3 regions of the Enterobacter sp. PL_is511 genome follow, and region 3 is predicted to be linked to each of the others. Evidence: predicted binding sites of a transcription regulator. Region 3 holds the regulator's gene; each other region holds the start of a gene.
The links. The regulator Fur, encoded in region 3, represses iron uptake genes when iron is present. The targets are predictions, from matches to a motif close to ATAATAATGAGAACNACTATCAA.

Region 1 (2,271 bases), on a different contig from region 3:
GTAGCCCAGAATCCCCTGGAAGGAGATACCCAGCACCGCGGCGAACAGGGCGTTCAGGCCAGAAATCAGCGCAATGAAGCCGATCAGCATGGCGGCAACGATAATCGCCACTTTGAAACCAGCCAGAATGTATTCACCCAGCATTTCGAAGAAGCTCTGGCCTTCGTGCAGGTTTGACATCTGGATGTTCTCTTCGCTGGCGTCAACGCGGTACGGGTTGATCAGCGACAGAACGATAAAGGTGCTGAACATGTTCAGAACCAGCGCCGCAACAACATACTTCGGCTCCAGCATGGTCATATACGCACCCACGATAGACATGGAAACGGTAGACATTGCGGTTGCCGCCATGGTGTACATGCGGTTACGGGACATTTTGCCGAGAATATCTTTATACGCGATGAAGTTCTCAGACTGACCGAGGATCAGGGAACTGACGGCGTTAAAGGATTCCAGCTTGCCCATGCCGTTCACTTTGGATAACAGGAAGCCAATTCCACGAATAATGAACGGCAGAACGCGGATGTGCTGCAGAATACCGATCAGTGCGGAGATGAAGACGATTGGGCAGAGAACCTTCAGGAAGAAGAACGCCAGACCTTCGTCGTTCATTTTACCGAAGACAAAGTTGGTCCCTTCATTGGCGAATCCGAGCAGTTTTTCGAACATTTCGGAGAAGCCTTTTACGAAGCCGAGGCCTACGTTGGAGTTCAGGAAGAACCACGCAAGTAAAACTTCAATGACCAGCAGCTGGACAACATAACGGATACGAATTTTTTTGCGGTCTGTGCTGACCAGCAATGCGAGTGCAGTAACGACAACAAGTGCCAGGACAAAATGAAGGACGCGGTCCATATTTGCTCCAAATATGAGGCAGGTTTAATTTTCGTGCACATTCTATGTAACAAGGGAAAAGAAAACGAGATCGAGGACACACTATAGTTACATCCTGTGACGAGTCTCAAAAATAGTGATCCACAATACATTTTTGTTATGTTAGGTAAATGAGTGAAAAGTTAAGTTTGTGTGCTAGTCTTCACAAAAGCGCGCGCGATTTCAGTTTCTGTTAGATCGCCCCACTTACCCGCCCGTCTATCGTTCAAAGCTATCAGAGAAATCACTGTAAACTTCACAAATGAACTTGATAATCATTCTCATTTTGATAGCATTAAACATAGCAAAGGCTATATTTCAGAGGCAGAAATGACAAACAGTCGCGTAGAGGGTAGCAGTGGCAGAGCCGCGCGCAAGTTGCGGTTCGCATTAATGGGACCTGCGTTCATCGCTGCCATTGGCTATATCGATCCAGGTAACTTTGCGACCAATATTCAGGCCGGGGCCAGCTTCGGCTATAAGCTGCTGTGGGTGGTCGTCTGGGCTAACCTGATGGCGATGCTGATTCAGATGCTCTCTGCAAAGCTGGGGATTGCCACGGGCAAAAACCTGGCGGAGCAAATTCGCGACCATTATCCGCGTCCGGCCGTCTGGCTCTACTGGATTCAGGCGGAAATCATCGCTATGGCCACTGACCTCGCTGAGTTTATCGGCGCAGCGATCGGCTTTAAGCTGATTCTGGGCGTGTCGCTGTTGCAGGGGGCGGTACTCACCGGGATTGCCACGTTCCTGATCCTGATGCTACAGCGTCGGGGTCAAAAGCCGCTGGAGAAGGTCATTGGCGGTCTGCTGCTGTTTGTCGCGGCGGCCTATATCGTCGAGCTGATTTTCTCACAGCCGAATCTGGCGCAGCTCGCTAAAGGGATGGCGATCCCAAGCCTGCCAACCTCGGAAGCGGTGTTCCTGGCCGCCGGGGTATTGGGGGCGACCATCATGCCGCATGTGATTTACCTGCACTCCTCGCTGACGCAGCATCTCCACGGTGGGACGCGCAAAGAGCGTTACTCCGCCACCAAATGGGACGTGGCGATCGCCATGACCATCGCCGGGTTTGTCAATCTGGCGATGATGGCTACCGCAGCTGCCGCTTTCCACTTTAACGGTCACACCGGTATTGCCGATCTCGACCAGGCGTATCTCACGCTGGAGCCGCTACTGAGCCATGCTGCCGCCACGATATTTGGTCTTAGCCTGGTGGCTGCCGGTCTTTCTTCCACGGTGGTGGGCACGCTGGCAGGCCAGGTGGTGATGCAGGGGTTTGTCCGGTTCCATATTCCGCTGTGGGTGCGTCGCTCCGTCACCATGCTGCCGTCATTTGTGGTGATTCTGATGGGGCTCGACCCAACGCGAATTCTGGTCATGAGCCAGGTGCTGCTA
Region 2 (2,271 bases), on a different contig from region 3:
AGCCGTAGGACATCCCGACCACGCCCACCGCGAGGCAGACCAGGATAATTGCTTTTATGGTGTCGCCTTTCAGGCAAGAGAGATGATGCTTCATACAATTTTAGCCATATCGAACGTGTATCCATTATAATGAACGCAACGAAACTGATTTTCAAGACGAACGATTCGTTCGTTTTATAGAACAAGAGGCCGTTATATGACGCAGCCGATCAGCCTGATCGCCAAAAGTCTGGTGCGAGAACGCCTGCGAACCGGGCTTTCACTGGCGGAAATTGCCCGCCGTGCCGGGATCGCAAAATCCACCCTTTCCCAGCTGGAGTCCGGCAACGGTAACCCTAGCCTGGAAACGCTGTGGTCGCTTTGCGTGGCGCTGGATATTCCTTTCGCCCGCCTGCTTGAGCCGCAGTTGCCGACCACACAGGTGATCCGCCGCGGTGAAGGGACGAAAGTGGTCGCCGGACAGGCTAATTACGAGGCTATTTTACTGGCCGCATGCCCCCCCGGCGCGCGCCGCGATGTTTATCTTCTGATGACCCAGCCGGGTGCAGACCGTATTTCACAGCCGCATCCGCCGGGCTCGGTTGAACATATTATTGTGACGCAAGGTCGGGCGCTGGTTGGCCTGCTTGACGCGGCGGAAGAGCTCGGCGCAGGGGATTACATTTGTTATCCCGCCGACCAGCCGCACATCTTTAAAGCCCTGGAGCCAGACACTTACGCGCTGCTGGTGGCGGAACAAAACTAACCCGACAATGCTGTCGTCTTCGCGGCAGCATCTTCCGTTAACCTCCTGAGTGAATTACCCATTTTGGCTTTTGTCAGAATGTGAATAACCTTATAAAAACTACGGCATTGATAATCATTTTCAATATCATTTAATTAACTATAATGAACCAACTGCTTACGCGGCATTAACAGCTGTGCCGCCCGACAATAATGGAGAGGATTATGAGTTATACACTGCCATCCCTGCCGTATGCCTACGACGCACTGGAACCGCATTTCGACAAGCAGACGATGGAAATCCATCACACTAAACACCATCAGACCTATGTGAACAACGCGAACGCCGCGCTGGAAAGCCTGCCAGAGTTCGCTAACCTGCCTGTTGAAGAGCTGATCACCAAGCTGGACCAGCTGCCAGCGGACAAGAAAACCGTTCTGCGTAACAACGCTGGCGGCCACGCTAACCACAGCCTGTTCTGGAAAGGCCTGAAAACCGGTACCACCCTGCAGGGCGACCTGAAAGCGGCTATCGAGCGCGACTTCGGTTCCGTGGACAACTTCAAAGCGGAGTTCGAAAAAGCCGCGGCTACTCGTTTCGGCTCTGGCTGGGCGTGGCTGGTTCTGAAAGGTGACAAACTGGCGGTGGTTTCTACTGCTAACCAGGACTCCCCGCTGATGGGTGAAGCGATCTCTGGCGCATCGGGCTTCCCAATCCTGGGTCTGGACGTGTGGGAACACGCTTACTACCTGAAATTCCAGAACCGTCGCCCGGACTACATCAAAGCCTTCTGGGACGTGGTGAACTGGGACGAAGCTGCAGCACGTTTCGCCGCTAAAAAATAAGGTTGCGTTGACGCCTGTGAGAAGCGAGTCTTATGACTCGCTTTTTTTGTATCTGCGTAATGGAGGCAGCAATGCATTACCCGGTGAACGTGTTTACAGGCAAGGTAAGGGAGTACGACGGCAGTCGCCCGAGCGCCATCGCTAAAATTCAGGTCGACGGTGAGCTGACGCTTACCGACCTCGGGCTGGCGGGTGACGAGCAGGCCGAAAAGAAAATCCACGGCGGGCCCGAGCGCGCGCTGTGCCACTACCCGCGCGAGCACTATCAGCACTGGAAAGCCGAATTCCCCGAACAGGCGGATCTGTTTGTCGCGCCCGCGTTCGGTGAGAACCTCTCGACCGAAGGGCTGACCGAGCAAAACGTCTTTATCGGTGATATTTACCGCTGGGGCGATGCCCTGATTCAGGTGACGCAGCCGCGCTCGCCGTGCTTCAAGCTCAACTACCATTTCAGCATTCATGACATGTCGGCTCAGATGCAAAACGCGGGTAAAACCGGCTGGCTGTACCGTGTGGTGCTGGCTGGGCAGGTTTCAGCGGACGCACCGCTTGAGCTGGCATCACGCCTGAGCGATGTGTCTGTTTATGACGCCTGCGCCATTGCCTGGCATATGCCGTTTGATGACGAACAGTATCACCGCCTGCTGTCGGCGGCGGGGTTGTCGACCAGCTGGACGCGCACCATGCAAAAACGGCGGCTCA
Region 3 (2,271 bases):
AAAAAAACCAAAGTCGATTACCTGCACTCGCTGGGCGCGAAATACGACTTCAAAAACGATCTGGTGCTTGAAGCGGCATTTGGTCAGGCACAAGGCTATATCGATCAGTACTTTGCCAAGGCCAGCTATAAGTTTGATGTCGCGGGTAGCCCGCTGAGTACTAGCTACCAGTTCTACGGTACGCGCGATAAAGTCAGTAACGGTGGGGTCAATGACATTTATGACGGCACCGCGTGGCTGCAGGCACTCACCTTCGGCTATAAGGTTGGCCAGGTTGATTTGCGTCTGGAAGGCACATGGGTGAAGGCGGAAGGGCAGCAGGGCTACTTCCTGCAGCGTATGACTCCGACCTACGCCTCCTCCAACGGCCGTCTTGATATCTGGTGGGATAACCGCTCAGACTTCAACGCCGACGGCGAGAAAGCGGTCTTCTTCGGTGCAATGTACGACCTGAAAAACTGGAACCTGCCTGGCTGGGCGGTGGGCGCTTCTTACGCTTACGCCTGGGACGCAAAACCTGCCGATATGGCAACACCGGACGCATACTACGATCCCAACTATCGCCTGAAAGAGTCTTCCTACAGCCTGGATGCAATCTATACCCTGCAGGATGGCCGCGCGAAAGGCACGATGTTCAAACTGCACTTCACCCAGTATGACAACCACTCCGATATCCCGAGCTATGCGGGCGGTTACGGCAACATCTTCCAGGATGAACGTGACGTGAAATTCATGGTTATCGCCCCATTCACCATCTTCTGATAAACGCACTGGCGGGCTGAGTCCCGCCGGTATGGAGACTGTATATGATGAAAAAAATCGTAGTCGTCGCGTTGCTGGCATCAGGGCTGGTGGCGTGTGCGCAGACTCAGGCACCAAAAGAGGACTCCCGCCTGAAGGAGGCATATAGCGCCTGCATTAATACTGCGGAAGGTTCGCCGGAAAAAATTGAAGCCTGTCAGAGCGTGCTAAACGTGCTGAAGAAAGAGAAAGCGCATGAGCAGTTCGCGACGCAGGAAAATGTCCGCGTAATGGATTACCAGGCCTGTATCCAGGCGCGTAAAACCGGTAACGATCAGGAAGTGGCGAAGCGTTGCGACCAGATTTGGAAAGAAATTCGAAGCAATAACAGTAAGTAACTCGCTGTTATCATGCCCGGTGGCGCTGCGCCACCGGGCATTTTTTTAGGCAAAAAAAAGCCAACCTTACGGCTGGCTCAGAGTATGAACACTTGTTTATTTCGCGTCGTGCGCGTGGTCGTCTTCGCGGCAATCGCCTTCAGCACAATGACCGTAAAGGTACAGGCTGTGGTTGGTCAGGCGGATGCCATGACGCGCGGCGATTTCACGCTGGCGTGATTCGATGGAATCATCGCTGAATTCAATGACCTTGCCGCAATCGAGGCAGATCAGGTGATCGTGGTGCTGCTGCTGGGTCAGTTCGAAAACAGATTTACCGCCTTCGAAATTATGACGGGTAACAATGCCCGCGTCATCAAACTGGTTCAGCACGCGATAGACGGTAGCCAGCCCAATCTCTTCACCCATGTCGATAAGACGTTTATAAAGGTCTTCCGCACTGACATGGTGATTGTCTGGACCCTGAAGCACTTCAAGGATTTTTAACCGAGGAAGCGTAACTTTCAGGCCAGCCTTCTTTAATGCGGTATTGTTGTCAGTCATGCGGAATCTGTCCTGTTGCTAAACGATTCACTTCTGTAGGAAGTGACAGAAAATGCACCTGGGATAATGCGTCTCATTATAGAACTGCCATGGCTAAATGAAAACTGCAAGTCTCAGGCAAAATATGCTTATAAAAATGGGGTATCACCAACAAACTTGCTCAATGGAAAACCACATTTTATCAGGGAGACATTGTACAGGTCTGGGCGAAAAAGTTAAAAGATTGTAGCGATTAATTTAATCGGTTTGACCTGGGGCATGGGCGCAACCGCAGTTGCGCCGCGAAATAATCAGGCGTTCAGAATATCGTCCAGGTGCAGTTCTTCACGGATCTGCTTCACCCACTTCTCAACACGCTCGGCGGTCAGTTCTGGCTGACGGTCTTCGTCGATGGCCAGACCCACGAAGTGATCGTCATCGGCCAGGCCTTTAGACGCTTCGAAGTGGTAACCGGCGGTCGGCCAGTGGCCTACAATAACCGCGCCATTCGGCTCAATGATGTCGCGGATGGTGCCCAGCGCGTCACAGAAGTATTCGGCGTAGTCTTCCTGATCGCCACAGCCAAACAGGGCGACCAGCTTACCGTTGA

Region 1: AC0TN7_RS10035 (Nramp family divalent metal transporter) is a predicted target of Fur. The motif match lies at 1,142-1,164, and genes of this name have one in related genera.
Region 2: sodA (superoxide dismutase [Mn]) is a predicted target of Fur. The motif match lies at 853-875, and genes of this name have one in related genera.

The regions. Positions count from the first base shown of each region.
Region 1 covers NZ_JBVPGP010000021.1:146,804-149,074, reverse strand. Annotated here, with positions in the region: gene AC0TN7_RS10040 (NupC/NupG family nucleoside CNT transporter) at 1-855, opposite strand, end outside; gene AC0TN7_RS10035 (Nramp family divalent metal transporter) at 1,204-2,271, shown strand, end outside.
Region 2 covers NZ_JBVPGP010000012.1:34,965-37,235, forward strand. Annotated here, with positions in the region: gene AC0TN7_RS01055 (AzlC family ABC transporter permease) at 1-94, opposite strand, end outside; gene AC0TN7_RS01060 (helix-turn-helix domain-containing protein) at 197-745, shown strand; gene sodA (superoxide dismutase [Mn]) at 949-1,569, shown strand; gene yiiM (6-hydroxyaminopurine reductase) at 1,641-2,271, shown strand, end outside.
Region 3 covers NZ_JBVPGP010000024.1:402,905-405,175, forward strand. Annotated here, with positions in the region: gene chiP (chitoporin ChiP) at 1-762, shown strand, start outside; gene chiQ (ChiQ/YbfN family lipoprotein) at 810-1,139, shown strand; gene fur (ferric iron uptake transcriptional regulator) at 1,236-1,682, opposite strand; gene fldA (flavodoxin FldA) at 1,973-2,271, opposite strand, start outside.